One region of the Shewanella sp. A22 genome, then DNA from elsewhere that is predicted to be linked to it. Evidence: predicted binding sites of a transcription regulator. Region 1 holds the regulator's gene; the other holds the start of a gene.
The links. Region 1 encodes LexA, which represses DNA repair genes until DNA is damaged. Its sites were predicted from a motif close to TACTGTATNNNNATACAGTA; they were not measured.
Positions count from the first base shown of each region.

Region 2: ACWXWT_RS00950 (YebG family protein) is a predicted target of LexA. The motif match lies at 3,736-3,755, and genes of this name have one in related genera.

Region 1 covers NZ_JBSQBN010000025.1:24,916-41,968, forward strand. The annotation lists gene ACWXWT_RS06765 (cytochrome c oxidase assembly protein) at 1-215, opposite strand, end outside; gene ctaD (cytochrome c oxidase subunit I) at 217-1,812, opposite strand; gene coxB (cytochrome c oxidase subunit II) at 1,822-3,408, opposite strand; gene ACWXWT_RS06780 (cell division inhibitor SulA) at 3,804-4,310, opposite strand; gene lexA (transcriptional repressor LexA) at 4,307-4,921, opposite strand; gene plsB (glycerol-3-phosphate 1-O-acyltransferase PlsB) at 5,185-7,608, shown strand; gene mtr (tryptophan permease) at 7,608-8,864, shown strand; gene ACWXWT_RS06800 (VOC family protein) at 9,011-9,790, shown strand; gene ACWXWT_RS06805 (efflux RND transporter permease subunit) at 10,038-13,172, opposite strand; gene ACWXWT_RS06810 (efflux RND transporter periplasmic adaptor subunit) at 13,185-14,939, opposite strand; gene ACWXWT_RS06815 (heavy metal-binding domain-containing protein) at 15,036-15,350, opposite strand; gene ACWXWT_RS06820 (hypothetical protein) at 15,444-15,887, opposite strand; gene ACWXWT_RS06825 (NapC/NirT family cytochrome c) at 16,303-16,866, shown strand.
Region 2 covers NZ_JBSQBN010000002.1:67,899-84,951, forward strand. The annotation lists gene ACWXWT_RS00935 (MlaD family protein) at 1-2,248, opposite strand, end outside; gene ACWXWT_RS00940 (paraquat-inducible protein A) at 2,235-2,936, opposite strand; gene ACWXWT_RS00945 (paraquat-inducible protein A) at 2,929-3,555, opposite strand; gene ACWXWT_RS00950 (YebG family protein) at 3,767-4,060, shown strand; gene ACWXWT_RS00955 (GAF domain-containing protein) at 4,110-4,568, shown strand; gene proQ (RNA chaperone ProQ) at 4,846-5,457, shown strand; gene prc (carboxy terminal-processing peptidase) at 5,479-7,530, shown strand; gene pepN (aminopeptidase N) at 7,665-10,226, shown strand; gene ACWXWT_RS00975 (DUF2835 domain-containing protein) at 10,317-10,532, shown strand; gene ACWXWT_RS00980 (DUF1302 domain-containing protein) at 10,849-12,897, shown strand; gene ACWXWT_RS00985 (DUF1329 domain-containing protein) at 12,911-14,275, shown strand; gene ACWXWT_RS00990 (WD40/YVTN/BNR-like repeat-containing protein) at 14,333-15,343, shown strand; gene ACWXWT_RS00995 (efflux RND transporter permease subunit) at 15,394-17,053, shown strand, end outside.

The DNA.
Region 1 (17,053 bases):
ACTTGAGTGACAAATTCAATGGTAACGGTTCGGTTTTTATCAACCACTACCGCTTCATAACTACTGGCGCTATTTTGGGTTTTGCCATTAATCCCCAATGTGTCGCAAAGCACGTCATAAAGCGGTACCAGCGCAAAACCAAATCCAAACATACCAATTGACCCAGCAATCAGAATGATTAATAACTTACGATTTGATTTTGTTGGTTGTGTCATCTCATTTAATCTCCGGTGGAGTGGTAAACGAGTGATATGGTGCAGGACTGGCAATAGACCATTCTAATCCTTCTGCGGCTCCCCAAGGGTTATCTCCAGCAGGTTTTCCACCTTTAATGCATTTGAGCACAACGGCGAGAAATATCAGCTGAGACAAACCAAATGCAAAACCTCCAATAGACACAATTTGGTTAACATCGGCAAACTGTACCGCGTAGTCAGGGATCCTACGTGGCATACCTGCTAAACCTAAAAAGTGCATGGGAAAAAACAATACATTGACGGATATTACCGAACACCAAAAGTGCCATTTCCCCAAGGTTTCGTCATACATATGGCCAGTCCATTTAGGTAACCAATAATAAGCGGCAGCCATAATGGAAAATATTGCCCCGGTGACGAGCACATAATGGAAATGAGCCACGACAAAATAGGTGTCGTGGTATTGGAAATCAGCAGGCGTAATTGCCAGCATCAGGCCAGAAAAACCACCTATGGTAAACAGAATAATAAACGCTACAGCAAACAGCATTGGTGTTTCAAATGTCATGGAGCCGCGCCACATGGTTGCCACCCAATTAAATACTTTTACCCCCGTGGGGACGGCGATTAACATGGTGCAATACATGAAGAATAGTTCGGCGAACACTGGCATCCCTGTTGTGAACATGTGATGCGCCCACACCAAGAATGACAACACGGCAATACTGGCAGTGGCGTAAACCATTGAGGAGTAACCAAACAGCTTTTTACGGCTAAAGGTTGGCACTATTGCGGAGATAATACCAAATGACGGTAAAATCATAATGTAAACTTCTGGATGACCGAAGAACCAGAAGATATGCTGGAACATTACCGGATCACCGCCTCCAGCCGCATCAAAAAAGCTGGTACCAAAGAACTTATCGGTTAATACCATGGTGACCGCTCCCGCGAGTACCGGCATCACTGCTATCAGTAAGAAAGCGGTAATTAACCAAGTCCACACAAACAAGGGCAACTTCATCCATGTCATGCCTGGAGCTCGCAAGTTTACAATGGTGACAATGACGTTAATTGCGCCCATTATCGAACTTATGCCCATGATATGAATGGAGAAAACAAATAGGGCGGTACTGTCAGGGCTGTAGGTGGTTGATAGCGGGGCATAGAATGTCCAACCAAAGTTAGGTCCGCCGCCTTCCATAAATAACGAACCCAGTAACATGGCAAAGGCAAAAGGTAAAATCCAAAAACTCCAGTTGTTCATCCGCGGCAGTGCCATATCTGGTGCACCAATCATCATTGGTATTAACCAGTTAGCTAAGCCCGTAAAAGCGGGCATTACGGCACCAAATACCATGATGAGACCATGAACAGTGGTCATTTGATTAAAAAAGTTAGGTTCTACTAGTTGTAATCCGGGCTGAAATAACTCAGCTCGAATGACCATCGCCATTGCGCCGCCAGTAAGAAACATAATGAAACTAAACCATAAATACAGCGATCCGATATCTTTATGGTTAGTGGTGAGTAGCCAGCGCATTAGCCCCTTTGGAGCGCCGTGATGATGATCATCATGGGCGGTAGTAATTGTATCGTGCGTTGTAGTGCTCATTGTTTTCCCCTACTGTCCATGGCTCGCGACATCGGCTGGTTGCACCGCTTCGCCAGAATTATTTCCCCACGCATTGCGCTCATAAGTAATCACCGCCGCCATCTTTCGAGGGCTTAGTTGACTACTAAATGCCTGCATTGCGGTACCTGGTTTTCCGTGCATAACGATATCGATATGTTCGCTAACAGGTCCGCTAACAATAGGGCTGCCAATAAGTGAAGGGAAAGCACCTGGCAAACCTGCGCCAGTGGCTTGGTGACATGCGCCACAAGTCGTGGCATAAACTTGCTCACCTTCAGCCATTAACTGCTCCAAAGTTAACGTGGGCAGATCTTCAGGGGCCACCACTTCTGCAACCGCTTCAACGGCTTGAGTGGCTTTTTCGGTGACGGTATCGGTAATATCAGTTGCCGTTGTTGCAATAGTGTTTGCTGCATCGGTGACGGCTTTATTTGCTTCGGTGCTTGCCTCGTTACTGCCTAAAAAGTTTCCTATATCAGCCGCTTGTACAACATCACCACTATTATTGCCCCACGCATTACGCTCAAAGGTAATTACAGCGGCAATTTCTTGGGCGGTAAGTTGCTTAGCAAAAGCCTGCATTGCAGTACCAGATTTACCGTTTAAGACGATATCGATGTGGCCTTCAACAGGACCTTTGATAATAGGGCTGCCAATCAATGAGGGGAACACACCAGGTAGTCCTGCACCATTAGGTTGGTGACAAGCGGCGCACCTAGCAATATAGATTTGTTCACCTTGTGTGTTTAGCTCTTCAATAGACAAGGTTTGGGACATTGATGCCGCCGCCTCTGAAGCTGCATTGCTTGCTAGTTGTTTTTGCTCAACCAACCAATTTTCAAAATCGCCCTCCGACAAAGCTTGTACCACAATCGGCATGAAACCATGGTCTTTACCGCATAATTCTGCACATTGACCTCGGTAAATACCGGGTTTATCGATACGGGTCCACGATTCGTTAATAAATCCAGGATTAGCATCTTTTTTAACGGCAAAAGCGGGTACCCACCAAGAGTGGATAACATCATCGGATGTCATCAAAAAACGGACTTTTTGGTTAATGGGTAGAACTAATGGCTTATCGACCTCAAGGAGATAATGCTCACCTTTGGCTTCACTGCCTTCAATTTGCTCTCTTGGAGTAGATAATGAGCTGTAAAACTCAATGTCTTTGTCAAAATAGCTGTAATGCCATTTCCACTGTGACCCAGTAATTTTAATGGTGAGGTCCGCATCGCTGGGGTCTTCCATGGCAATTAAGGTTTTGGTGGCTGGAATAGCCATTGCTATTAAGATGATAAAAGGAATGATGGTCCAAGCAATTTCCACTTTAGTACTTTCATGGAAATTGGCCGCGACTGCGCCTTTTGATTTGCGGTGGTAAATCATTGAATAAATCATGATCCCAAACACCACTAACCCAATAGCACAACAGATATAAAGAATCGTCATGTGGAGGTGATAAACCTGCCCACTGATATCTGTCACGCCTTGAGTCATGTTGAGGGGCATTTCTGTTGCCCCAAGCGGAAGTGCTATAAACACAACCAATAAACAATACAACCATTGCTTCACAAGACTACTCCTCTGCTAATTGCAAATAGCAACTACAAAGAAGAGTCACACAGTAATTCTCTGCTCTATGCAAACTCTTCGGTTCCCGAAAAAAGTTTGATGACTTCAAAGTACCTTGGTGGTTGTAAACAGACTGTCTACGGTTTTATTGTTCGCTGTACTCCACACTTGTACCTACAACTGAACTAATCAATTTCTATTTGGCTCATTTGTATGACAGTCATCTTAATTTCTGTCATACACGTCCAATTAAAGACAAAAATGTTTCATCCTTGTTAACCACATTACTTGTAGATTAAATATTGATCAAGATCACTTTGTTGGCTAATTGGCTGAAAAAAGATGAAAAAAAAGCCCTGAATTCAATGCAGGGCTTGGTAATTAAGGGTTCGTGCTTAGTGAACTGAGCTAAAATTACTTATTCTATTTGTTACTGCATGGTTAACAATTTGATGTTTTTGAGGTAAGTGAGTATTTACATCTTCAATTACGACACCTAAAGCACGTGCGCTTTTGGCTACTATTTCTAAACGGCGGCTATCGCGAGCATCAAGTGAGCTTGTCCAAGTGACTACAGCACTAGAGGTACCACTTATGAGTGCTTTTTCCATGGCCCATAATGTTTCGACTTCATCTTTGGTGTGCACCAGTAAAATGCGATCCATTCTCACTCCTGCACTTGCTAGCATATGTTTATAGCCAATATGAGGCGGGCTAATTAATACTATCCATCGTCCTTGCTGGCTTAATATTGCTAGCTGGCTACACAATTGACTGAGTTCTTTTTCACCTTGAGTGACCGTTTGTAATGTTTGAATGGTTTGGCTGCCATGCAATTCTGTTTGTGTTAAATCTACCCATAAGCCTGGGTGGCGCGGCGCGGTGCCTATTAGTTTGTTCATAACCAATCTCCATTACGGATAACGCCAACTGCAAGCCCTTCAATTGTTAGGCTTTGGCAACTTAAATCAACTTTTATTGGGTTGTAATCCTCATTTTCGGCATGCAGAAAAATCATATTACCTTTTTGTTCAAATCGTTTAACAGTGACGTCATCATCAACCCGTGCCACGACAACCTGACCATTACGTGCCTGCTGCATTTTATGCACAGCGAGTAAGTCGCCTTCTAAAATACCGATATTTTTCATGCTGTCGCCACGAACCCGTAACAGAAAATCTGCGGCAGGTTTAAACATACTTGGGTCGACTTGGTAGTATTGTTCAACGTGCTCCTGAGCTAAAATAGGCTCTCCAGCAGCGACTTGACCAATAAGTGGCAAACCGGTTTCAATCTGTTCTTCATGAGGTAGGCGAATCCCCCTTGATGTACCAGGCATGATCTCGATAAAGCCTTTTTTGGCCAATGCTTTTAAATGCTCTTCGGCGGCATTAGCACTTTTAAAGCCAAGACGATTTGCAATTTCAGCTCGAGTGGGTGGCATACCTGTTTCGGCGATATTGTTTTTAATTAAGTCTAAAATTTCTGCTTGGCGCGGCGTTAACGGTCTCATGATGATTCCTGTCTTTTTATACAGTGGCTGTCATTATATACAGTGTTTTTGTTCGTGCAAGTATTAACCAGCTATTTTTTGTGCGTAGCTTGTTTGGGTTTGTGTAAACTATTGTTATATATCTATATTTGTTATTTATTCTTTATGTTATTTCTTCTGGAAAAATCCAGAAAGTAAAGATAAATAAGCCAGATAGTGTAAGCGGGGTGGTTTCTGGTATCCTATGCGACAATATTACAGTGGCTTATGTTGCGAAAATAACCATGTCAAAACCAAATTCAATATTTTTACGAGCATTAAAATGGATTCAAAAATGGATGGTGCAGACCATTGTGGTTCCCCACGATCCTTTTGATGACCTCAATATAGATCCAGCCAAACCTTTGGTTTATTTAATGAAAACGGAATCTATCAGTGATATCGCTGCTTTAAGCGAAATTACAGAGGGTTTTGGTATGCCCAGTCCTTATGAACCATTACAGCTTGATGGTTTAAGGGTGCCTAGAGTTGTGTGCCTAGAGGGGCGCAAACCTCTCTTTGGTAAACGTGAAAGTGGCGAAAAATTTCTTAATTACTTTACTAGTTTGTTGTCTCTTCATAGTGAAAACGCCGAATTAGATATTCAGTTGGTTCCTGTTTGCCTTTATTGGGGACGCACTCCTGGTAAAGAAGACGACAGCATGAAAGCAGCTGTATTCGAAAGAGAAAATCCAACATGGTTACGTAAATGGTTAATGATTTTATTTCTGGGAAGGCATAATTTTGTACAGTTTTCTAATGCATTATCGCTTCGTTATATGGCTGATGAGCACGGAACAGACAAACGAATCGCTCATAAATTAACCCGAGTCGCTCGAGTGCATTTTCGTCGCCAACGTAAAGTAATGACGGGGCCACAATTACCTAATCGACACGTTTTATTTGCCTCTCTATTAAAATCAGAGTCAATTAAGAAAGCTATTGAAGAAGAGTCCGTAAACAAAAAAGTGTCGGTCGAAAAAGCACGTGAAACCGCCATTGAATACCTCGATGAAATTGCGGCTGATTATTCCGATAGCTTAGTGCGCATAGCAGAACGTTTTCTGACTTGGCTATGGAATAAATTATACAGTGGCATCAATATTAGAGGTGCTGAGCAGGTTAGGCAGTTACACCATGATGGTCACGAAATTGTTTATGTGCCTTGTCATCGTAGTCATATGGACTATCTGTTGTTGTCGTATATTTTGTATTATCAGGGAATGGTACCACCGCATATTGCAGCAGGTATTAACCTTAACTTTTGGCCTGCAGGCCCAATGTTCCGCCGTGGCGGGGCATTCTTTATTCGCCGCAGTTTTAATGGCAATAAACTCTATACCGCAGTTTTTCGTGAATATTTAGACCAGTTATTTGCTAAAGGCTATTCGGTTGAGTATTTCACAGAAGGTGGCCGTTCGCGTACCGGACGTTTGCTCGCGCCTAAGACGGGCATGTTGGCGATGACAATTAACTGTGTTTTACGTGGAATAGAGCGCCCAGTGACCTTAGTGCCAGTGTATTTAGGTTATGACCATGTGATGGAAGTGGCAACGTATCATAAAGAATTAAGTGGTAAGAAAAAGAAAAAAGAGTCAGTGTGGCAGGTGTTTGGGGCCATTCGTAAGTTAGGTAATTTTGGCCAAGGTTATGTGAACTTTGGCGAGCCAATTAACCTACAACATTTTTTAAATCAGCAAGCTCCAGCGTGGCGTGACGAGTTAGCTAAAGACCCAGATCAAAAACCGTCGTGGTTTACACCATCAGTTAATTTGTTGGCTAACCGTGTCATGACAAACATTAATGGTGCAGCTGCAGCAAGCTCGGTGGCATTGACCAGTTTAGTGTTATTGGCATCAGAACAAAATGCGCTAGAGAGAAGCCAATTAGAGCGTCAGCTTGATTTATATTTAGCCCTGCTTAAGACCGTGCCTTATACCGATTACACATCTGTTGCAGAGGGTGATGGCAAATCAATTGTTGATCATTGTTTGTCGTTAGATAAGTTTGTTAGCACCAAAGATCCTATTGGTGAGATCATTTCAGTTGATGAGAAAATAGCCATAACCATGAGCTATTACCGTAATAATATTATTCATTTAATGGCGCTACCATCATTAGTTGCCAGTTGTTTAGTGCATTACGACGTGTGCGACCGTGAACGAATTCATGCCATTGTATTGGATTTTTATCCATTACTAAAAGCGGAGCTATTTATGGCTATTGATGATGTGCCTAGTCATGTTGATAGCATATTAGATTTTATGGTTGAACAAGGTTTATTGACAGGTAAAGATCAATTTACAGTCACTCCTCGCCATATTACGCAAATGTTATTGCTAGCCGAAACCATCAATGAAACCTTGCAGCGCTATGCCATTATCTTCAATTTACTAGCGATAAAACCCGATATTGAACGTTCGGAGCTGGAAAGAGATAGCCATTTGTTAGCACAGCGATTAGGTGCACTGCATGGGATTACGGCACCAGAGTTTTATGACAAAAAGCTGTACAACACCTTGAGTGTAAAACTCAAAGAGTTAGGTTATTTATGCAGTGACGAGCATCGTGCTGAAGTGATCAGAATTCGAGATAATGCTAATAAATTACTGAGCTCATCAGTTAGACAAACTATTGTTGATAGTGTGGAAGCGGAGCACGGACAATAATGGCTAATCATATGAATGCGGCTAAGCATCGAACTCACGGTAAGTCTGTATTAGGTGGGGCGATGATCATTGCTGGTACCACAGTGGGTGCCGGGATGTTTTCGTTACCCGTGGTTGGGGCCGGTATGTGGTTTGGTTATTCTATTGCCATGTTGCTGGGTGTTTGGTTTTGCATGCTAATGTCGGGTTTATTGTTATTAGAAGCCAATTTGCATTTTGAACCGGGAGACAGTTTTGACACCTTAACGCGGGTGACACTTGGTCAATTCTGGCGGGTGATCAATGGCGTATCGATTGCTTTTGTGCTGTATATTTTAACCTACGCTTATATCAGTGGCGGTGGTTCAATAGTGAATCACAGTTTATCTGCTTTGGGCGTAAGCTTACCCCAGAGCATAGCCGGATTAGTGTTTGCGGTAGTTTTAGCACTCGTAGTATTGATTAGTACTAAGGCGGTCGATCGTATTACCACAATCATGCTTGGCGGCATGGTGATTACTTTCTTTTTGGCCATTGGTAACTTATTAATCGACATTGATACATTAAAGCTTGTGTCGCCTGATGGTGAATCGCGTTACCTACCTTATTTGCTTGCCGCCATCCCATTTGGACTGGCTAGTTTTGGTTACCACGGCAATGTGCCAAGTTTAGTCAAATATTATGGTAAAGATGCCAGAACAATCGTTAAAGCGATTATTACTGGAACCACTATCGCGTTGGTTATCTATGTGTGTTGGCTAGTCGCGACCATGGGTAATATTCAGCGAAGTCAGTTTGCCGACATAATTGCCCAAGGTGGCAATATAGGTGTATTAGTTGCCGCGTTATCTAGTGTGATCACCAGTCAATGGCTTGATAGTATGTTGACATTATTTGCCAACCTTGCGGTGGCCTCATCATTTTTAGGGGTGACATTAGGCTTGTTTGATTACCTTGCTGATTTATTTGGTTTTGATGACTCGCGATCAGGGCGAATTAAAACGGCCGCGGTAACGTTTGTACCGCCAACAATCCTTGGTTTGTTATTTCCAAATGGATTTATTTTAGCGATTGGTTTTGCTGCGCTAGCTGCCACTATTTGGGCTGTTATTGTGCCAGCGTTATTAGCCTACAAAGTAAGACAACAATATCCAGACTCACAGGGATTTAAAGTACCTGGTGGAACTCCGCTAATTGCTATTGTGGTGTTGTTTGGGGTTATCACTGCCACGTGTCATTTGCTGGCCATGGCCGATATATTGCCAGTGTTTAAATAAACGCAACAATTTCCAGTGAAACAACTTTTTAGCCAAAAAGCCTTCGTTTGAAGGCTTTTTGCTTTTCTGCTGATATCGACTTAACTTATGAGACAAGTTTCATGTTGGCTATATCAAGGCAACTATTTTTATGAAGGATTAGGATAATGCAGGTACAACAGTATCAACAAGGGCAGCCTTGCTGGATTGAATTAGCAACTCATGATTGGGCGGCAGGTAAAGCATTTTATCAGGCGCTATTTGGCTGGGGAGCAGATGATATGCCCATGCCTGAAGGACATTATACAATGCTGCAAATCGATGGTGATGACATTGCGGCTATCTACCCAATGCCGTCAGAAATGGAGGCATTACCTACTCATTGGACAATTTATTTTGCGGTCGATGATGTTGATGCTGCCTCTCAGGCTGTGACTCAAGCAGGTGGTGAGATTATTGCAGGGCCTCATTCTGTTGGAGATGCTGGCCGAATGGCACTATGCACAGATCCAGAAGGCTGTCGATTTGCATTATGGCAAGGCCAAGACCACATTGGCATTAAGCGAGCACAAGAACCAAACACCCTATGTTGGGTTGAGCTTGCTTGCCGTGATACCGCTGCTGCGAAACAGTTTTATAACCGAGTATTGGGTTACCAAACTAAGGTTAATGATGTGGCTGATTTTGAATACATCGAATGGTATGTGGGTGAACAAGCCATTGGCGGACTGATGGCAATGACTGCAGAGTGGGGTGATACTCCTGCCCACTGGATGAATTATTTTGCCGTTGATGACTGTGATGTTTCAGTAGCTAAAGCACTAACCTTGGGGGCTACTGTTTGTGTGCCAGCAACCGATATTCCTAGCGTGGGTTGTTTTTCAGTGCTCAATGATCCACAAGGTGGGGTGTTTTCAATTATTGCGTTATTGGATCCTACAACATAATCATGGGTAATCATGTCCCTCGGGCAATTTCAGTCAGTGATCCATACAAATATGGGCATCCTGACGATATTGCGACATGTCGTAAAAAGAAACAAGATGAAGCGGATCGGCGTAATGACTTAATTAGTAACAAGACCAAATCTAATTAATTTCCTGTCCCGAGGTCAGATTAAGTAACCCTGTCCAACCAGATGGAAAACATCCCTAAGCTATTAAATAGCTTAGGGATGTTGTTATTCGTAATGTATTAATGTTTAGGCAGTTTACGGCCATATATCAGCAAGTAAATTGCTGGAATAACAAATAGCGACAGTAGTGGCGCTGTGACCATTCCTCCGACCATAGGCGCGGCAATTTTTTGCATCACTTCATTACCCGTACCGCTGCCCCACATAATTGGCAGTAAACCAAAAAAGATGGTGGCGACTGTCATGGCTTTAGGTCTAATTCGCATCACTGCACCTTCAACTAAAGCAGCCGTTAAATCCGTTTTACTGTGGTAATTGTCGGCTTCTTTATAGGCCTTAATACTATTATTAAGGTACACCTGCATCACTACGCCAAACTCAGCGGCGACCCCAGCTAAGGCAATCATGCCGACAGATACAGCAACTGAAAAATTAAAATCGAGTCCATACAGTAGCCATGCGCTACCCACCAATGAAAAAGGTAAACTTAACATGATCACCGATGCTTGTATTACTGAGTTGAAAGTCATCATCAGCAACATAAAAATCACCGCGATCATTAATGGAATCACCATTTTCATTTTTGCGTCTACGCGTTGCATGTACTCGTATTGCCCTGCAAAGCTATAGTTGTAGCGTGGAGGAAGGGTAATTTGTTGGTTAAGTGCCTTTTCTGCAGCAACGATATATTCACCGATAGAAATATCTTTCAGATCGACAAACACCCACGAGATAAGGCGACCGTTTTCACTGGCTAGCATTGGCGCTCCATCGGTTATGTTCAGTTTGGCTAAATAACTTAACGGTAAGTACTTACCCGTTTTAGTCAGTACTGGTAAATTTCTGAGCTTCTCAATGTTGTCACGTAGCTCACGCGGGTAACGAATGTTGATGGGATAGCGTTCTTGACCTTGAATAGACTCACCTATTGTCATACCACCAATGGCAATTTTTACCACATCTTGGATGTCTTTTAAGGTCATGCCATAACGTGCGGCATTTTTAAGATCTGGCGTGATATCAATATAGCGGCCGCCGCTACTGCGTTGTGAAAATGCTGATTCAGTACCCGGTAACTGGCTTACTACAGCTTCTATTTCAGCACCTATACGTTGTAGTTCTTCAACATTCGCACCCGATATTTTTATGCCGACAGGCGTTCTCACTCCGGTAGATAGCATATCTATACGGGTTTTAATCGGCTGCACCCAAGCATTGGTCATCCCTGGAATACGCACGGTTCTTTGCAGTTCTGCAATAATACTTTCTAAGGTTACGCCGGCGCGCCATTCGCCAGGCGGTTTGAGCATGATGGTGGTTTCTAGCATCGTTAGCGGAGCGGGGTCTGTTGCTGTCATGGCTCGGCCCACTTTGCCAAACACGCGTTTAACTTCGGGGACTGTTTTTATCAGCCGGTCTGTTTGCTGCAATATCTCTGCTGCTTTGCCAGCACTGACACTGGGTAGCGTGGTGGGCATATAAAGTAGGTCACCTTCTTCTAAGGTGGGCATGAACTCCGAGCCCATTTGGCTTAATGGGTAGTAAGCACTGAATAGCACAATAATGGCTAATCCGATGGTTATTTTAGGAAAATGCAGTACCCATTTTAACAATGGTTGATATATGGCAATTAATATTCGGCTAATGGGGTTTTTACGCTCATCAGGGATTTTTCCTCGCACAAAATAACCCATTAACACCGGAATTAAAGTGATAGCTAAAATAGCAGATGCCGCCATAGCGAAGGTTTTGGTAAAGGCTAGCGGGTGGAATAAACGTCCTTCTTGCGCTTCAAGGGCAAATACTGGCGTAAAGCTTAGGGTGATAATCAATAAGCTGAAGAATAATGCTGGGCCAACTTCAATAGAGGCTTCTTTAACAAGTTGCCAATGGTCATCTCCCTCAGGAGCTTTGCCGTGTTTTTGGCGATAATGCTCCAAATGTTTATGGGTATTTTCGACCATAACAATTGACGCATCTACCACCGCGCCAATGGCAATGGCAATGCCGCCTAAGCTCATGATATTGGCATTGACACCAATGATGTTCATGGCGATGAAACTGACTAAAATAGAAATCGGTAAGGTAATTATCGCGACTAACGTTGAGCGTGCATGCAGTAAAAAGAGTAGGCAAATAAGCCCGACAACTAGCATTTCTTCTAGCACTTTATGCTTAAGATTATCGACTGAGCGTAAGATTAACTCTGAGCGATCATAAGTGGTGACTAATTCGACCCCATCAGGTAATCCATTACTGATTTCTTGGAGTTTTTGTTTAACATTATTAATGGTTTCAAGGGCATTTTCACCATAGCGCATCACCACAATACCGCCGACAACTTCGCCTTTACCATCGAGTTCGGCAATACCACGACGCGCCGCAGGACCGGTTCTTAGTTGGGCAACGTCTTTCATTAATACTGGCGTACCCGTTTCAGATAAAATGCCCAATGGTATTTCTGCAAAGTCGGCAATGGTTTGGCGATAACCACTTGAGGTGATCATGTACTCGGCTTCGGCCATTTCAATCACTGAGCCGCCAGTCGAGCTATTGGCGTTGTCTAAGGCGTTTTTAATGGTCATTAAGTCGATTTTATACAGTGCTAGCTTATGTGGGTCGACGACCACTTGATATGTTTGTTCCATGCCGCCAACAGTGGCAACTTCGGATACTCCGGCAACACTTTGTAATTCAAGTTTTAAAAACCAATCTTGTAATGAACGCAGTTGGGCTAAATCATACTGTCCGCTGCGATCGACTAAGGCATATTGGAAAATCCAACCCACTCCAGACGCATCTGGGCCAATACTGGGTGTAACTCCGGTTGGCAGTTGATCTTGGGTTTGCGATAAATATTCAAGCACGCGCGAACGTGCCCAGTAGATGTCGGTGCCATCTTCAAATATGACATACACAAACGAGTCACCAAACATTGAAAAGCCACGTACTGTTTTGGCTCCCGGTACGGCAAGCATGGCCGATGACAATGGATAGGTGATTTGATCTTCAACTAATTGTGGTGCTTGGCCTGGGTAAGAGGTTTTTACAATAACTTGTACGTCTGATAAATCAGGTAGTGCATCCAGTGGGGTCATGCGCATGGCTTGATAACCTACTAACGCGATAACAGCCGTGAATATCAACACCATGACACGTTGTTTTATTGCAGCACTGATAATTTTTGCTAACATTGCCGTGCTCCTTTAGTGCTGGTGAGCATTGGTTGTTGTCGCGTTTGAGGCATTGCTTAAGCGCTGTAAACTGCCTTGAATACTGGCTTCTGAGTCTAGTAAGAACTGCCCTGAAATAACCACTTTGTCATGCTCGTTCAGTCCTTCTAAAATTTCCGCTTTACCGCCTGTCATCATGCCTATTTTTACCGGTACGGATGCAAAACTGGTATCACTGCGTTGTACCACCACGCGGTTTTCCCGTCCGGTCAGGATCAGTGCTTCTGTCGGTATGGTGAGGACATTGTCTTTCGGATGACCAAATAAGGTCACATCAACTAAACTGCCTGGCCTAAGCTTATCTTTGAGATTGTTCAGCTTTATCCGCACCCGCATTGTTCGGGTGACAGGGTCTAATTCTGGGTAGATATAGTCAATTTTTGAGTCAATATCAAACAGCCCTTGTGCTGCAGCGCTAACAGTGACTTTACGACCTTGTTGTAGCCAACTTTGTTCGTTTTCAAAAACATCTGCAATGACCCATACGCTGTCTAAGTTGACGATTTCAAACAAGGTATCTCCAGGCTGGATATACATACCATGACGAACCGTTAACTTACTGATAAAGCCATCTTGTGGTGCATAAAAAGGCACTTTAAAAATGGTTTCACCGGTTTTTTCTAAGTGATTAATAACAGAGGCATCGACGCCAAGCAACTCCAAGCGTTTACGAGCTTTACGTAATAAGCTGCTACCGCGTTTTTTATCTTGTTTAAGGTAATCTTTAGCTTGTGAATAGTCATCTTGAGCATTGACGAGTTCCGGCGAGTAAAGCTCGTATAAAAGTTGGCCCTTTTTTATTTGTTGGCCTACGTTATGTACCGTAAGTGTCTCTATCCATCCGGTTGCACGAGTATGGACATGGCCAATTGCATTTTCATTATATTGCACCGTGCCGATGGTATTGACTTGGCGTGACAAACTGGTTTTTTCAACGACATGACTACGCATACCCAATGCTTGTTGCATGCCGCCAGACACACCGACAACAATTTCTTGGCTTGCATCGGTAACGGTGACTTTTTCAAGGTTCATCCCGCAAATAGGGCATGTCCCAGGAGCATCGGACACCACGTGTGGATGCATTGGGCAGACATATTTTACATTAGTGCTATCGTTTTGATTTGCAGTGGGGACTAATGTGGATTTAGGCTGATTAAATACCTTATCTGCTTGGCTTTTTTTGATTGGAATCGCACTTTGCATGTTAGTCATGGGGTTTTGAGTGTCACCAGATGCACCGATGGCAATGTCTTGGTGTGTCATGGTCGTTGTGACTTTTTCAAGATTCATCCCGCAGATTGGGCAGGTGCCAGGAGCATCAGATATAACATTGGGATGCATTGGACAAACATATTTTACATTGGTGCTGTCGCTACTATGTGCTGTCGAACGAAAAGCGGACTTAGGTTGACTCGCTGTCTTGTCTGCTAGGCTTTTATCTACTGGCGTTACGCTTTTTATGCTAGCCATTGGATGGTGGGTATTGTCTGCTGTGGGTTCTTTTGGTTGATCTTTGACAACTAAAAACATATTGCAAATAGGACAAGTGCCCTCTTTATCACTCATCACCTCAGGATGCATTGGGCAAGTGTAGGTTTTACTGGTTTGCATCAGATGCTGGGCGTGATCGTGATCTGCCCCATAAGCTGCTGGTACGATAGCTGCGGGGAATATGACTCCAACAAACGCGCCTAAAAGCACATTGGAAAGTGGAAACTTCTTCATGAGAACCTCGATATTCATCATGACAATACTGACGATTGCCATGATGATAAACACTAAAAATACAATAATATTGAATGGGCTAATGCTCAAAAATAATCAATTTATCTTATTTTTGTCAGCTACACTTTTTTCAACCGGAATAGCACTTTGCATATTAGCCATTGGATGTTTAGTGGTGGGATCTTTATGCTCATCTTTGACGACAAGAAACATATTACAGATTGGGCAGCGCCCTTCTGTATCACTGCTTACTTCTGGGTGCATTGGGCAAATATAGGTTTTACCCGTTTGTGGTTGATGCTGGGCATGATCATGTTCTGCCGCATAAACACTAGATGAAGTTAGACTTACAGGTAGAATTACGCCAATAAATACGCTAAATAATGCACTAAAAAGTGGAAGTTTTTTCATAATAACCTCAATATCCATCATGTTCACCATGATGATAAATACTAAAAAACAATAATATTAGATGTGCCCAAGGCACAAGCATGGTCAATTGAATTAAGCGATAGGAGGTCGGAAAGCTGGAGGAAACGCGATTGAAATATGATTGGCAATCATAGTGGTTGGTGCCGAATAAACTGGAATATGGGTTATCGGCAATTGAACATCAATAAGGTTAGCGGTAAACGAAATAGTTAAGCAGTGGTTACAATCCAGACTACAAAAGCCTGAGCCATTACAACAGCTCGATTGCGGTAATGATGCGGTTATGGCCTCATCTACATCGCTGATAATATTTGGCATATTATCGTGGCAATTTTTCATCGATTGGTGTGACATGGCTGTTTGGTGATGGCTGTCGTTATTTGTGGATATTGTCTGCGGGGTCATTTCTGCATGGGACATAGGCACCATCAAACTGTCATTAGTCATCAATCCCTGTCCGACTAGTGCGAACAAAGTGATTGCGATAATCCAATACTTTGACAGTTTTACTCTCATTTACCCTTAACCAAGTCATTTATTCGGTGCTAGCTTAACAGACCTTTTCTGTAGCGAACATCTTTCAAGTTACAATACATTATATGCATTTACTTAAAAATAATGATAATACTTTTATAATAACTAACGTGTGATGCACATTCCATTTAAATTAATTTAGGACTATTACTCTTACTTTAGTGTGGGGAGCGATAGATTGTAAATATTCACAGGTGTAATGAGTGTATCCAGTACTTTAATCGAAGTGTATCTGTCGTGGCACATGCAAAAGTCGAGATCTGGCTCGCATTTTTAACATATTTTAGATATTTAATTCTCAAAACAACGACAAAATCAATTTTCTTATTCCTAATAATCCTAAACTACGCATATAAATAATTAGAAATTCCATTTTTGCTATTACGGAGATTGAACAATGAACTGGCGTGCACTATTTAAACCAAGCGCGAAGTACTCGATTATTGCCCTTATTGTGGTTGGTGTAATTGTGGGTGTCGTAGGTTATTTCGCAACACAACAAACTTTACATGCAACAAGTAGTGATGCTTTTTGTATGACATGTCACCGTGACCATTCGCTAAGAGATGAAGTGATGGCGTCGGCTCATGGTGGTGGTAAAGCCGGTATTACAGTGCAATGTCAAGACTGTCACTTACCACATGGTCCATTTGATTATTTAGTGAAAAAAATCATTGTGTCTAAAGACTTGATTGGTTTAATGACCATTGATGGTTTTATGACTCAAGAATGGTTAGATGAAAACCGTAAAGAACAAGCGGACCTGGCCTTAAAATACTTCCGCAGTAATGATTCAGCTAACTGTCAGCATTGCCATACTCGTATCTATGAAAACCAACCAGATACGATGAAGAAAATGGCTGTAAGAATGCACACAATGAATTTCAAGAAAGGACCAGAAAAAAGAAAGACTTGTGTTGATTGTCATAAAGGTGTTGCGCATCCTTACCCTAAAAAGTAATGCGTTAACGTGATGAAATAAAAACCTCGTTCTATTAACGAGGTTTTTTTATACCAATTTCTCAAGTACTAAGTAATACCAATCCTATTAAATATGTGATCTTTCAGCGGGAGTTCAACGTGCTGTAGGCAAGGCAGATGATTGAAGCGAATAGTGATCCTCGGTAACAAGCTCCTGCGTTACTCTA
Region 2 (17,053 bases), on a different contig from region 1:
CATCTTTTGGCACGTTAGCCTCAAAACTAGAATGTGGTTGAGCAACAAAATGATCAATAATTTCTGGGTTGCTACCAGGTATAACACCAATGTAAGGGCCTGTTAATAATGTTTCTGGGGCATTAATACCGGCTAAAGAAATTTGTGCATCAACAATGAAGTATTCTGTGTCACTAGCACTAAAGTGACTGGCGTAATGACCATAAATATAAGCCTGTGCATTAAGGGAGTTTAGATCTTGGTTGAGCTTAACCTGTGACACTTCACCAATTTGATGACCTTGATAACGAATAGCCGCTTTTTCTGTCACTTTAGTATTTACTGGAAGAGTGAGGTTAATGACCTTTGCCTGCATCAGAGCTAATTGCTTTGTATCATACAAACGAAGATTAACTTGATGATTGTCGTCATCGAGGATGTCATCTATATGCCCAAGGGTAATACTTCCCTTTATGGCGCCTTTAAGTGGCGCAACGTTGATGTCGACTCCTGCTAAACTAGCATTGATGGTAATAGCATCATTTCGCCAAAAAACCGTATTCGATTTAATTAACGGAACAAATTTCTTATCAATATTTATATCTATATTAAATTTATCCGTTTTAGCGAGCCAATTGACCTGGCTTACTGAACCTACTTGCATTTTTTTGTAATAAATAGGTGATCCTTTGGCTAGATCCGCCCCATCTATACTGGTTAAAGTAAAGGAGGCCATTTGTTGTTGAGTATATAGCGTTTGGGCCGACTCAATTGATTCATGTAACCTTAATTGGCTATTAGCTGCTATTAGCGTTTTGCTATCTCCTGGAATTAAACTAATTGCCCCTTCAAGCAGAGTCGTAATGTCACGTGTTTTGACATTAACCCCTTCGAGAGAAGCACTTATCGCTAAAGCACTTTCAGGAACAAAGAAGCTTCCTTTTGTGAGTAAATTCTTAAACTCCGGTTGTATTTCAATATTATATTCAACAGATGAAAAATCTTTACTCAAGTTAATACTGGTGATCTGGCCAATTGGCAACTGTTTATATCGAACTTGGGCACCATTACTCACACCTGTATGGGTGCTGGCAACTACAGATAATTTAAGCTTGTTTTGATTGAGTAGGTCTGGGGCGTGTGATGCTAATTCAAATTGCATTGTTTCATCCGAAGCTTTAGTACCCGGTAAGACATTAATCACACTACCAGTGACCAACCTACTGACGTTTTTGACACCTTTTAACGATAGCTCAGCACCACTTAGCCAAAATTGGCTATCGCTAGTAATGAGTGCCTTATAGGGATGCTCGACACGCGCGTTAAATTGCACTCCAGTTTGGGTTAAGCTGACTTTTTCAATTTCGCCAATAGCCAAACCACGATAGATGATGGTGGTTCCTTCATTTACATCGTCGCTGTTTGGTGAAGTTAACTTAAAATGAATACCTCCAATAGCGGCAAGTTCATCTTCGTATAGTGTATAGGCATCACCATTTTGGGCTTTTTCTGTGTTGGTTCCTGTATCAAAACTGATCCCGCCAGCCAAAATTGACGCGATACTTTCGGTCGTGACTTTTATTCCCGCTAAAGATGCATCAACTTTTAAGCCTGATACATTCCAAAAATGCGAGTCTTTATTGACTAAATGAGCATATTGCTCTTGTACAAATGCGCTGATAATAATTTGCTTATTACCGTCAAGACGGTAACTGACGACACTGCCGACAGGTGCTTGACGAAAAAAGACCGGTGAACCAACATCGATAGATCCCAGCTTGGGTGCTTTTAATTCGATCATGATGCCTTCACTGCCGGGGAGAATCGCAGGCGCTTCACGTTGTGCTTCAAATTCAGTTGCTGAGCGTCCTTCTCCTGGCTGAATAGCAATATAATTACCCGAAAATAAAGTATCTAATCCTTCAACGCCAGTAATACTTGCTTTAGGTTTTACCAACCAAAAAAGCGTATTTTTGTTTAAAAATGGGTCGGCTCGATAATCCATTACCACTTTTACATTCACGCCTTTAAGATCATCATCAATACCAATGTCGGTTACTTTTCCGACCGACAAACCTTGGTATTTAACGAGTGTCTTACCAATATCGATTCCGGCCGCACTGGGAAAGTGAATTAAAATTTCTATTCCGGATTCTTTGATGCTTTTTACACCTAGCCAAGCACCTAAAATTAAAGCAACTACAGGCAATAACCATACTGGCGAGAATAACTTTTTCTTCACTATTTTAGGCGATTCAATTTGTGTCATTAGTGTGTTCCAAGCGGTCCCAGAGTAAGCGAGTGTCTAACACTTTTGCCGCAAGCTGTGTTAGTAAGATAACTAATGCAAATGCTGTTGCAGCAGGTGCAGGTTTTGCATCAAGTAGTTGCCCCATATTCACTAAAGCAACGGTTAAGGAAATCACAAATAAATCAAGCATTGACCACCGTCCGATCCATTCAATAATGTGAAAACCGACCATTAATTTTCTTTTGGATATAGGCAAGTTAAAACTGATTGCTGTTAAATAAGTGGCTAAACCGATAATTTTAAGCCAAGGTACCAAAATACTGGCAGTGAAAACAATAATTGCAATAGGAAACATGCCCGTTTTGACTAAATGACTAATACCGCTAAATATAGTGTCATTTGTCACTACTCCACGGTTCGTTAACAACGTAATTGGATAGATATTGGCAAGCACAAGTAAAATGGTAGCGGTGATCAGCAAGGCCCAACTCTGTTGAATACTAGCGTAATTACGACTGCTTAATTGGCTAAAGCAGCGGCGACAATGGCTGTTTTTTGTTGAATTAAGCTTACGGCAGATAGGGCATAAACATAAGCCAATCTTTTGTCCCTGTAAATGTGTAGTCGTCTCCTCTTTTGACTCTAAAACGGAGAGATTATGACTGGTTGAGATTTCTTCTGCTGCAGTAATAGGAGTATTAGGCATCGACATAACTCCACATGTGTTCAAGGTTATATTCTCGCTGTAAGAATAATATAATCACGAATAACATCGTAAAACTTAATGTACCCATACCAAAATACACATCAGAGAAGTCTGATAACTGAAATGCAGAAACTAAAAAGCTGATGACATAAATTTCTAACATGGTCATTTGTGATATAACACCATGGTTTTTCAATAAGGTTGTATATGCCCTCTGCCAAAATGAACCATGTAGCGTTAATTTGACAATAACGACCTGCGTCAAAATTGACAAAATAAGTAATCCAGGCGCGATAACTGCTGCGACCATTACCGCTAAGCCAACAACCCAATATCCCTCAGACCAAACCGTTATAGCCGCCTGAGTCACGGTTGTTGTGCGTACACTACCTAGAAAGTGGATTTCCAGTACGGGTAAAAGGTTTGCCGGAATAAAAATGATTAACGCAGTGACACATAACGCCAACATGCCATTTATGGAACAATAAGGGGAGTCATATAATGCAGAATGACAACGTGGACATAACGCTCTAGCACTGGAGGGCAGCGCACGTCTTCGTACAGCCAAATCACATGATCGGCATAGCGTGATTGCGTCGTGGTCATCAAATTCATGCATGAAGAATGAGTCTAATCCATAGTGAAATAAATTGTTGGGTAGCGAAGAGTTAAACCTCTTTGCGTTGCCTTATATCGGCGGATAAATGAATCGTTTGTTCAACATCTCAATTTTCTGAGCTTGATAATATCAGAATAATCAGAACACTTGCATCATAAGTTAATTATGTGAGATTCTACGCACTGTATATAAAAACAGTAAGGATTACATCATGGCAGTTATAACCCAATTTGTTGTGGTCAGAGAAGGGGTCGAAAAAATGACATTTATATCGAAAAAAGAGGCTGATGCCTACGATAAGATGCTTGATATTTCCGATAACCTAGTCCCTTTTCTTACTAAGGCAGACCTCGGGCTTGATGAAAATAAATGCGAACAGTTGGCTTTTTATCTAGCAAACAATAAAGATGAGCTTTCTAACTTGCTAAAAGGCGCTGTACAGGTTAAAAACGCTCCTGCAACTAAAGCCAAAAAGGCTGCGGCTAAAAATACATCAACGCAGTAGCAATGTTCATTGCAATACTTTGAGTGAACATCGGCGTTAAGGAATGGGAATGAAAACCGAATTTTACCAAACATTAACTCGTCAAGCACAAGCTTTGCTTGACGGTGAAGATGATTTGATTGCGGCAATGGCAAATTTTTCAGCATTGCTAAATGACAACTTAGCAGACATTAATTGGGCTGGTTTTTATATAAAACGTGGTGAACAATTAGTTTTGGGGCCTTTTCAAGGTAAAGTAGCCTGCACTCGAATTATGATTGGTAAAGGTGTTTGTGGTACTGCAGCTGCCATGAATAGCACGCAACGAGTGGCAGATGTACATCAATTTTCCGGCCACATAGCGTGTGATTCTGCCAGTAATTCTGAAATAGTGATCCCAATTAGACAGGGTGATGAGGTTGTGGCAGTGTTAGATATCGACAGCCCATTACTTAACCGCTTTGATGAAGATGATCAAATAGGTTTAGAAAACATGGTAAAAAGTTTCGAAACTTGCCTATTTGGTTAAATAGCGAGCAAATTAGTTTAAATCATGGTCGCATTCGCTGCCGTGAGCTTTATAATATGTCACAGTGCGCATTTTTCTGAATTGAGTTATTAGCGATGAAATAAGCTAACAGTCAGTTTGGTTAAATTGTTAAGGTTTGTTTCAATGACTTTAGCAAACGAGCGGATAGTGATAATTTGTATGTTGGGCTTTAACGATAAGGCTCAACGAAAGATGAACGACTGCATGGCAAATTTTATGCCGTTTAATCAGTCCCTTTATTAACGTGGAAGTAAAAATGGAATCAACAGACAAGTTGACCGACACCAACGCAATTTTAGCGTATTTATATGAAACCTTTCCTTTATGCTTTATTGCTGAAGGTGAAACTAAACCATTAAAAATTGGTTTGTTTCAAGATTTGGCTGAACGGTTAGCTGATGATTCTAAAGTCAGTAAAACACAATTACGTGTGGCGCTTCGTCGTTACACCAGCAGCTGGCGCTATTTGAAAGGCGTTAAAGCGGGTGCAAAACGTATCGATCTTGACGGAAATGAGTGTGCTGAATTAGAACAAGAACATATCGACCATGCTCTTGCAACACTAAAAGAAAGCCAAGATAAAGCCAAGGCAAAGCGTCAAGCGTTAGCGCCTAAAAAGCCTGCTAAAAAAGCAGCGCCTAAACGTGCTCCTGCAGTTAAAAAAGAGCGTCCAGCTCCTGTTGTTACTCCAGCCGTAACACTTGTGCCAGCTAAACTTGAAGACTTAAAACAAAAGCAACGAGTTAATGTTAAATTAGGCGCCACTCCTGTTCCGGGTGTTGTGACTGACATTAATAAAGAAGATGTGCTTGTTCAGTTAGATACTGGCTTATCCATCAAAGTACGTGCAGAGCACATACTATTATAGAAATTTAAGGAGTACTTGTTGATGCGAAAACTTACCTTGGCCGCGTCAATTGCCAGTTTATTTGTCGGTTTTTCGGCATGGGCAATTTCACCAACGATTCAAATCAGCGAGTTACCTAAACTAGCACAAGAGCCACAGCATAAAGTGGCAAGTAAGCGAGTAACCACATTGTTTACTCGCTCGCATTATCATCGCTTTAATCTTGATGATGCTTTTTCTGCGCAAATCTATTCTCGTTTTCTTGAGCAACTTGATTATCGTCGTAATGTATTAACAATGACCGATATAGAGGGCTTTAACCAATATCAAAATCAGTTTGATAATATGGTCGAATCGGGTGATATTTCACCTGCATTTGCTATGTACGACGTGGTACAAAAACGTCGATATGAACGTTTTGCTTATGCCTTGTCTTTACTTGATAAAGAATTTGATTTTACTAAAGCGGGCGACGTGTATGAATTTGATCGTAAAGATGCCCAATGGCCGAAAGACGAAGCTGAAGTTAATGAGTTATGGCGACAACGTGTTAAATACGATGCGCTAAATCTAAAGTTAACGGGCAAAAAGTGGCCTGAAATTGTTGAAGTACTCGATAAACGTTATAACAATGCTATTAAGCGTTTAAGCCAAACCCAGAGTGAAGATGTGTTTCAGACGGTAATGAATGCCTTCGCACGCAGTGTTGAACCTCATACAAGTTACTTATCACCTCGCAATGCAGAACGTTTTCAAATGGAAATGAATCTTAGCTTAGAGGGAATTGGTGCGGTACTACAAATGGATGATGACTATACGGTCATCAAAAGTTTAGTGGCTGGAGGACCTGCTGCTAGCAGCGAAAAACTGTCACCGGAAGACAAGATTGTTGGTGTCGGTCAAAAAGATGGCGACATTGTCGATGTAATTGGTTGGCGTTTAGATGATGTTGTCGATCTTATCAAAGGGCCAAAAGGCAGTGAAGTTGTCTTGCAAATTTTACCTAAAAAAGGTGGTGCCAATGCTAAGCCATTTGAAGTGGTCATTACCCGAGATAAAATTCGTTTAGAAGATCGCGCGGCAACGTCAAAAGTGGTAGAGCCTAAAGAAGGCCAATATGCTAATCGTAAAGTCGGGGTTATACAAATTCCTGGTTTTTATATGAATTTGTCACAAGATGTTGCCAAAGAAATCGCTAAACTTGAGAAAGACAATGTTGAAGGCATTATTATTGACCTTAGAGGTAATGGTGGTGGCGCGTTAACGGAAGCAACATTATTGACGGGTTTATTTATTGATATGGGACCAGTGGTTCAAATTCGTGATGCCAATGGTGGTATCAATCAAAATCGTGATAATGATGGCGTTAGTGCTTACAGTGGTCCATTAACGGTAATGGTTGATCGCTATAGTGCATCAGCATCTGAGATTTTTGCAGCAGCTTTGCAAGATTATGACCGGGCTCTTATCGTGGGTGAATCGACCTTTGGTAAAGGGACTGTTCAACAACATAAAAGTTTAGGTCGCATTTACGATATGTATGATAAACCTATTGGACACGTGCAATATACCATCGCTAAATTTTATCGTATTAATGGTGGCAGTACTCAATTAAAAGGTGTTACCCCTGATTTACGATTCCCCAGTGCGTTAGAACCTGGAGAATATGGCGAGTCAGAAGAAAAGAATGCTCTGCCTTGGGATAAAGTACCTGTAGCCCGCTATTCGACTTTGGGTAACATAACCCCAATGTTAATTAAAAATCTTGAGGTGAAACATCAACAGCGCATTAGCAAAGATGTAGAGTTTAGTTATATTTATCAAGATATTAAAGAGTTCAAAAAACATCATAAAGATAAGACGATATCACTTGTTGAAAGTGAACGTATTGCCTCTCGTGAGGATGATGATAAGCGTGCTTTGGATCGAGCCAATGCTCGCCGTGTTCATGAAGGCCTAGCGGCTGTGAAGTCTTTAGATGATATTGAAAAGACTGATGACAGCAAATTGCCTGATGCCTTTTTGGATGAAACCGCTTATATCACTCTCGATATGGCGGATGCAGAAAAAATAGCCAAAACGCACGTAAACTAATTTATAGCTACTGTAAAAAAACGCGCCTAGGCGCGTTTTTTCTTAATCACAATAATTCAAGATAATACCAATTCGATAACCTTCATCTACACATTTCATCATATTGGTATTAGTACTGTTCAAAAGGACCCTGTATGAACCAAGCGCAAGAAAAGCATCTAAAAGATTATACAAAGCCAACTTTTACGATTTCTCATGTTGATTTAAACGTTATTCTCGATGGTAAAAATACTAAAGTCACTGCCGTGAGTAAAGTGATCCGTAATGGTGAGCATCAACATGATTTAGTGCTTGATGGTGAACAACTTTCACTGAGTTCTGTCAAACTAAATGGTGTAGCGGCGAATTACCGTCAGCACGATAACCAATTGTTAATTAGCACAGAACAAAATGAGTTTGAGTTAGAGGTTATTACTTTGCTTGATCCTGAGGCTAACTCGAGCCTTGAAGGTCTTTACATGTCTGATGGTGCCTATTGTACTCAGTGTGAGGCCGAAGGATTTCGCAGGATCACATACTTTTTAGATAGACCCGATGTGCTGGCTATTTATACCGTACGAATTGAAGCTGAGAAGCAAGTATTTCCTTTCTTGCTAAGTAACGGTAATTTAGTCGATAAAGGTGAAATGCCTCGCTCCGGTCGTCATTTTGTAAAGTGGCATGACCCCTTTCCAAAACCAAGTTACTTATTTGCATTGGTCGCGGGTGATTTTGATTTACTTAATGATAGCTATACGACTCAATCAGGTCGTGAAGTCAAATTGCAGGTGTTTGTCGATAAAGGCAATCTACATAAAGCCGATCATGCTATGGCATCACTTAAAAAATCAATGAAGTGGGATGAAACTCGTTTTGGTCTTGAATATGATCTTGATGTTTACATGATAGTTGCTGTCGACTTTTTTAATATGGGCGCGATGGAAAATAAAGGCTTGAATGTGTTTAATACCAAATACGTTCTTGCAGATAAAGCCAGTGCTACAGATGATGATTACCATGGTATTGAATCGGTTGTTGGCCATGAGTATTTTCATAATTGGACCGGGAATCGTGTTACCTGTCGAGATTGGTTCCAACTCAGCTTAAAAGAAGGCTTAACGGTTTTTCGCGATCAAGAATTTAGCTCTGATGTGGGCTCTCGTGCGGTCAATCGCATTCACGCTATTCGAGTCATGAAAAACCAGCAGTTTGCCGAAGATGCAGGACCTATGTCGCATCCAATTCGACCAGAAAGTGTGATTGAAATGAATAATTTCTACACAGTGACGGTTTATGACAAAGGTGCTGAAGTTATTCGCATGATGCACACCATATTAGGTGAAGATGGTTTTCAAGCTGGAATGAAGTGCTATTTTGAACGTCATGATGGTCAAGCTGTCACTTGCGATGATTTTGTTAATGCGATGCAAGATGCTTCAGGTATCGATTTAAGTTTATTTCGTCGGTGGTATAGCCAAGCCGGCACACCAGTTGTGACGGTTAAAGACCATTTTGATGCTAATAAGGGCGAGTACCATTTAACGGTGACTCAACAAGTGATATCAAAAGGTGTCAAAGGCCAAACACTGCATATTCCGTTCAGCATCGAATTGCTTGACAGTGCAGGGGAATCAATTGTTAATAAAGTGCTTGATGTGACTAAAGCCAGCCAAACCTTCGTGTTTGAAGGATTAGACAGTGTGCCTACCGCCTCTTTATTACAAGATTTTTCAGCTCCTGTAAAATTGGTTTATGATTTTAATATTGATCAACTCGTGCATCTTGTGCGTTATGCATCGAGTGAAGTCGCCCGTTGGGAAGCATCTGTTCAGCTAATCAGCCAAACTATATGGAATAATGTAGAACAATTACAACAGCATCAAGTTATGGTCGTTGATACTCGAGTAATAGAAGCTTTTCGAGGTGTCATTTTAGATGCCAATATAGATCAAGCCTTGGTGGCTGAAATCCTGTCGATTCCTACAGCTTCAGCCTTAATTGAGCAAGTTGAACATGTTGATTTAGATGCATTGGCAAAAGCCAGAGAGTTTGTTGTACAAGAACTTGCGTCAGCTTGTGAAGATGAGCTGTTGGTGCGTTATCGAGAGTTGCTTCGTACTGACAATGCAGGTGCTCGAGCATTTAAAAATATTGCGCTATCGTTATTGTCTCAAGTATCTGATACTCATGAGTCATTAGTTGAAAAACAATACTACTCCGCAAGGAATATGACCGATAGTTTAGGTGCTCTGAAAGCCGCTGCTTCTGCTGAATTAACCTGTTTACCTGCTTTACTGAGTGATTTTGAATCTAAATGGCACTCTACGCCGTTAGTGATGGATAAATGGTTAACGTTACAAGCTTTAGTGAATCATCATGATGTGATTGACCGGATTAAAGCGCTTACTAAACACAGTAGTTTTAGTTTTTCTAACCCTAATCGTATACGTTCATTAATAGGGGCATTCGCTGCCGCAAATACTTATCAATTCCACCGTGCAGATGGCGAAGGATACCGTTATTTGACTAAAATCTTGATTAAACTGAATAAGACTAATCCACAAGTAGCATCGAGAATGATTACTCCGCTTATTCAATTTTCAAAATTTGATCAACAACGTCAACATTTAATGAAACAGTGTTTAGAAGAGCTAAAAGCATTGCCTGATTTATCAAAAGATTTATATGAAAAAGTGACGAAATCATTGGCGGAATAAAGACAAACATCGTGGGATATTCAGGCTGATTATTCAGCCTGTGCTATAAATTAAAAAGGAGAGCGAGCTCTCCTTTTTAGGGAGTAATTTATGGAAATATTTTTTTCTCTTAATGTGAGTTATGAAGCTTTTCTACCTTATTACCAAGGACTTGCTGAAAAAGTGCAAGTAAATGATAACCAAGGTCGTGTGTTACATATTAATGGTAAATATTTTAGACCATATTTGACTCCTCAAGGCATACATGGGCAGTTTAAATTAGTCATAAATCAGCAGGGAAGTTTCAAATCACTTGATAAATTATAGAGTATTTACTTCAAACGGTTGATTGATTGCTGGTGTGTAAACTAGCAATCGATGGATATTTATAAGTCTATGAAAATAAACTTTTTTAGCTAATCGTGAAATGCTTGTAAATTTATCGTCAGTGTTAATTCAAATATTGGCTGGTTTTTTTTTGTCTTTTTTAGCCAAACATCGTTAATTTTCTTAAACATTTTCTCTTTTTTGACCTTGCTCAATATAGTTAAATGCTGTAACAATGGTGTTGCCTGTGGGCTAACAAGATGTTGGTTTAAATTCCTATAACAACTAATCCAACAGGTTACGGAGATGAACTAAAATGAATATTGTTAAAAAAAGTTTTAATAAGTCGGCTCTCGCTTTGGGGGTGGTGTCGGCTTTATGTTTGGGGATGAGTTCTTCTGCATCAGCAGTGTCTTTCAATTGGGGTGATGTACGCGGTACATTTGACTCAACTTGGACCGCAGGTGCGAGTTGGCGTGTATCTGACCGTAATTGGAACGACCAAATTGGCAAAGTAAACCAGCCACAATTTGACTGGTCTGGTTACTCTGCATTCGGCGGTGCTTTTGGGTCGAGTAAATACACTTCAGCTGAAACTTGGGCGCAATCAGGGTCTTATTCAAGTAATAATGATTTAAGTAATTTATTGTATGCGCAAGGTGATACAACTTCAGAGATTGTTAAAGGTCTTCATGAACTCTCACTTAAGTACCAAAACTACGGTGTTTTTTTACGCGGTATGTATTTCTACGATCGTAAGTTAAATGATGGTGATTATGATTTTAACGATCCACTGACCGGTAAAGAATTTGATCCTTGTGAAGATGACAAAGCGTCGGAAGTGCAATGTAAAGACATACGTCTGTTAGATGCATTTGTTTATGGTAATTGGGATTTTAATAATGGAGCGAATCCATTAAGCGTTCGTGTGGGTAACCAAGTGGTTTCATGGGGTGAAAGCACTTTAATTTCTCACGGTATTGCTGAAATTAATGCTGTTGACCTAAATATTCTTAATGCACCTGGTGCTGAACTTAAAGAAGCATTTCGTCCGCAAGGTATGGTGTGGGCATCATTAGGGGTCACTGAAAATTTAAACCTAGAAGCATTTTATCAATATGATTGGCAACCAATTTGGATCCCTACACCGGGTTCAAATTTTGCGACCAATGATTTTGCTGGTTACGGTGGTTATAACCAAAATGCACAGTTGGGCTTCAACTCTAACCCAGACATCAATCAAGATTTCCTTATTTCAGAATATTCGCGTCTATATGCAGCTGCAGCAGCGAGCGGATTTGATGCCCAATATGCCTCTGCTATGCTGTCTTACTCAACTAAAACGGCATTAGTGCAAGATGCTGCCGATCCGAGTGATGATGGCCAGTTTGGTGTTAAATTAGGTTATTACTCTCCAGAATTGGGTGAAACTGAATTTGGTTTGTATTACATGAACTATCACAGTCGTAGACCTATCATCAGTGGTACAGCGTCAAACTTTACCGCAGAAGCGATTGGCCGCGATTATGGCCGTTTAGCACAAAGTGGTGGGGTTATTGACCGTGAGTTGCTACTGAGCATGGAAACCTTCACTAAATCACAAATTGTATATCCGGAAGATATCCAATTGTATGGCTTTAGTTTTAATACCTTAGTGGGTGACACCTCTGTTGCTGGTGAAATATCACATCGTGTAGATGAGCCATTGCAAATCGATGACGTTGAATTGTTATTTGCCGCGATGCCTCAGCAGTTAGCTAATGCAGGTTTACGTCCAGATCTTGATGGTATTTCGCAAATGGATTCACCTGTTCCTGGTGAAACAGTTGATGGTTATATTCTAACTGATACCACTCAAGCACAGATGACATTTACTCACTTATTTGGTCCAACGCTTGGTTTAGATAATTTAACCATGCTTGCAGAAGTAGGTGGTGTGTGGATCCACGATATGCCAGGGTTTGATGAGTTACGTTTAAATGGCCCTGGAACCGCACGTTCTGGAGGCAATCCAGAAATGACCGGCATTATTGAAGCTCTTCATAACGGTCCAGAAACCAATCCATTTCCAACCGATTTTGCTTGGGGTTATCGTTTAGTGGCTAAAGCTGACTTTAACAACGTGTTTGCTGGGGTAAACATGTATCCTCGAGTGATTTTTTCACACGACGTTGACGGTATTACACCGGATCCTATGTTTTTATTCACCGAGGGCAGAAAATCTGTCGCCTTGGGTGTAAGCTTTGATTATCAGAGTCGTTGGGGCGCGGATATTTCTTACAACAGCTTCTTTGGTGGCGTAGGAACAACTAATGCTATGACTGACAGAGATTATGTCTCTTTCAACGTCAAGTATTCGATTTAAAAGGATAATTATAATGAAAAAACTGACGATATTATCGGCAGCAGTGATTATGGCACTTGGTGCACCTGCTGCGCTGGCGAAAGTATCACAAGCTGATGCAGACAAATTAGGCACAACATTAACGCCGTTAGGTGCTGAAAAAGCAGCTAATGCAGATGGTTCTATCCCTGCTTGGAGTGGCGGAATAAGTGAACCTATTGCAGGTTACACTAAGGGGATGCATCACCCAGATCCTTTTGCTAATGACAAAGCACTATTTACCATCACAAATGCAAATAAAGCCCAATATGCTGATTTTTTAACACCGGGTCAAAAAAAGCTATTTGAAGTCTATTCAGATACTTATAAAATGAATGTCTATGAGAGTCGTCGTACAGCTGCTGTGCCTCAATATGTTTATGACGCGACAAAGGCTAATGCTGTTAGAGCTGAATTAATCTCTGAAGGTAACGGTATATCTGGCGCAACAATCGGTGTTCCTTTTCCTATTCCAGCTAACGGTTTGGAAGTCATATGGAACCACATTTTGCGTTATCGTGGTGTAGATGTTGAAACTTATCGTAGTCAAGCTGCGCCAATGTCTAATGGTTCATACACTTTGGTTGAAAACGCTGAGGAGATCCGTTTTGAATATTCTCGTCCAGAGGTGACATTAGAAAAACTTAAAGAAACCAATACACTGTTTTACTTTAAACAAGTCGTCACCCAGCCAGCACGATTAGCTGGTACGGCATTACTTGTTAAAGAAACCATGGATCAGGAAGCGCTTCCTCGCCAAGCTTGGACCTATAACACAGGACAACGTCGCGTTCGCAAAGCACCTAATGTTGCTTTTGATACACCAGGCACAGTGTCTGATGGTTTACGAACTACCGATGATTTTGATATGTTTAATGGTTCTCCAATGCGTTATAACTGGGAATTATTGGGTAAGAAAGAAGTTTTCATTCCTTACAATGATTACCGTTTACATTCAGATTCATTAAAATATGATCAAATTCTAAAACCTGGTCATATTAACCCTGAATTTGTACGTTATGAAAAGCATCGTGTTTGGGAAGTAAAAGCAACATTGAAAGAAGGCATGCGACATACTTATAAATCACGTGTGTTTTATATTGATGAAGATTCTTGGCAAATAGCCGTCACTGATATCTATGATAATCGTGATGAACTTTATCGTGTTGGTGTTGCTCATCTTATCAACTACTATGAAGTACCAGCACTTTGGAGTACGCTAGAAGTATTCCATGATCTTCAATCGCGCCGTTATTTAGCGATGGGGTTAGACAACGAGGGCCGTATGTACAATTTTGATGCATCACTTTCAGAAGCTAACTTTACACCAGACGCATTAAGACGTGCTGGTATTCGTTAATAAGACATAAACACAATGGGGCGCATAGCGCCCCTATAAATTGTAAAGGAAGTTTGTATGACGTTTAGCATGCTTCGCAGTGCTGTGGCGATTGGGATTAGTGCATGTTTATATACTGCTTCAGTAGATGCTCAACTCGATCCGCTTTCTGTTCAAATTCAACCCTTAGCTGAATCCTCTTTATTACTCGATATTGCCAATGCCGGAGATAAACTCGTCGCTGTTGGTCAGCGTGGTAATGTCCTGTTATTAGAGAATAATAAATGGCATCAAGTTGCTACACCTGTTGTTTCGCAATTAACCAAGGTGTTTTTTTTCGATGCAAAACACGGTTGGGCCGTCGGACATGATGCAACCATCATCCATACTCAAGACGGTGGAACAACTTGGTCTGTGCAAATGCATTCTGCTGAGATTGAAAAACCTTTTTTCGATGTGCGCTTTTATAGCCCGTTAGATGGTATTGCTGTTGGGGCATATGGTTTATTTTATCGTACTGCTGATGGTGGCAAGACATGGCAAGATGAATTTCATCAAGAGTTGCTGTTTGAAGAAGATGTCGCTTACTTAAATGAGCTCAAAGCAGAAGATGAAGCATTGTATTTATCTGAGAGAGCATCATTATTACCTCATTTTAATCGTTTGATCCGACTCAAAGATAAGCGTTTATTGCTTGTGGGTGAGTTGGGTATGGTTGCGGTATCAGATGATAATGGCAACACATTCTCAAAAACGAATTTTGACTATGAAGGTTCAATGTTTAACGCCATATCGGTCGGTGATGATGTTTATGTTATGGGGTTACGTGGTCATGTGTTTAAGTCTGACTTAACTTTAGCAACATGGCAAGAAGTCGATTTACCTGTTAAATCATCAATTAATAGTGCACTTATTACACCTAATGATGACTTATATCTAGTTGGAAATGCTGGAGTTGTATTGTCAGTCGATAATGGTAAGGGTGATATTGTTGCCAGACGCCAAGGTGAAAATATTGTGGCAATTGCTCAAGACAGTAAAGGCCAGTTATGGTTCGCCGGTTCTAAGGGACTGTTCCAGCTTGATTAACCTCCGGGTTAGATTGGAAAAATTAAAACAACAATAATAGGGCCGAAAAGATGTTAGAAAAACTGGTCAATGGATTTGAATCTCATTTATTCCGTAATCGAAAATGGGTCATCATTTCATTTATTTTTATTACTTTTTTTTTAGGGTACCAAGCCAGCCAATTAAAAATGGATGCGGCTTTTAGTAAAAATATCCCACTTAATCATTCATATATGCAAACGTACACCAAACATCAAAAAGATTTTGGTGGCGCTAACAGTATTATGGTGGCCGTAGAAGATACCAGTGGCAGTATATTTAACCCGGTATTTTTCGATGCATTGAAAAATGTACATGATCAATTATTTTTTATCCCAGGAGTGGAACGCTCGCAGGTAAAATCACTTTTTTCTCCTTCTACGCGTTTCACTGAAGTCGTTGAAGACGGTTTTGCCGGTGGTCCGGTTATTCCTGCCGATTTTCGTAATGATGATTACGGGCTTAAAATTGTTCGCGATAATATTGAAAAAGCCGGTATAGTCGGCCGACTTATTGGCAATGACTATACTTCTGCGATGGTTTCTGCACAGTTAATGGAGTTTGATCCACAAACGGGTGAGGCCATTGATACTATCGCGTTTGCTAACCAGCTAGAGCAAGAGCTGCGTGGCAAGTTTGAAAATGATCAGATTAAAATTCATATTATTGGTTTTGCCAAAATGGCAGGAGATGTTGCAGAAGGCGCTAAAGGCGTATTACTGTTTTTCTTGATTGCCATTGCCATTACTACTGTGATGGTATATATGTTTTCTAAATCAATAATATTAACGGTATTGCCATTAATCTGCAGTTTAGTCGCAGTATGTTGGCAATTAGGTTTATTGACTGTGATTGGTTTTGGACTAGATCCCATGTCAATTTTGGTGCCATTTTTAGTGTTTGCTATTGGTGTCAGTCACGGGGTACAGATGATCAATGCTGTCCGCCGCCGAGTGCTGGATGGGCAAACAACCAAAGCGGCTTCGGCTTCAGCGTTTCGTAGTTTATTAGTACCTGGTGGTGTTGCTTTACTGTCTGATACGGTAGGTTTTTTAACCTTACTGTCAATTGACATTGGTATTATTCGTGAGTTGGCTATCTCTGCATCATTAGGGGTTGCTGTTATTATTTTAACTAACCTCATATTGCTGCCACTGGTGATTTCATATTTTGAATTACCGAATAAGCAAGATAATCCTGAGAAACGTCAGAAGATTGAAAATATTTGGCGTGTTTTATCAAAATTTGCTACCCCAAAATATGCCATTGTTGTATTAGTTTCAACAGCGGTACTCTATGTTGCAGGTTTTCAACAAGCTTCGAAAATGAAGATTGGTGATTTACAGGGTGGGGCACCGGCACTGCATCAAGATTCACGCTATAACCAAGATACTTTTTTTATTACGGACCATTTTTCAATCACAACGGATGTGATGACCGTCATTGTTGAAGCCACTCCTGAAGCCTGTACATATCATTCAGTGTTATCACAAATAGATCAGTTTGAATGGATGATGGCAAACACGCCTGGCGTTGAGTCAACGGCTAGCCTGGCTTCAATTGCAAAAAAAGTGAATGCTGGTTTTAACGAGGGGAACCCTAAATGGGAAGTGTTGCCTCGTACCACAGCCAGTTTAGTGCAAGCTGTGGGACAGGTACCGACAACCTCTGGATTACTCAATAGTAATTGCT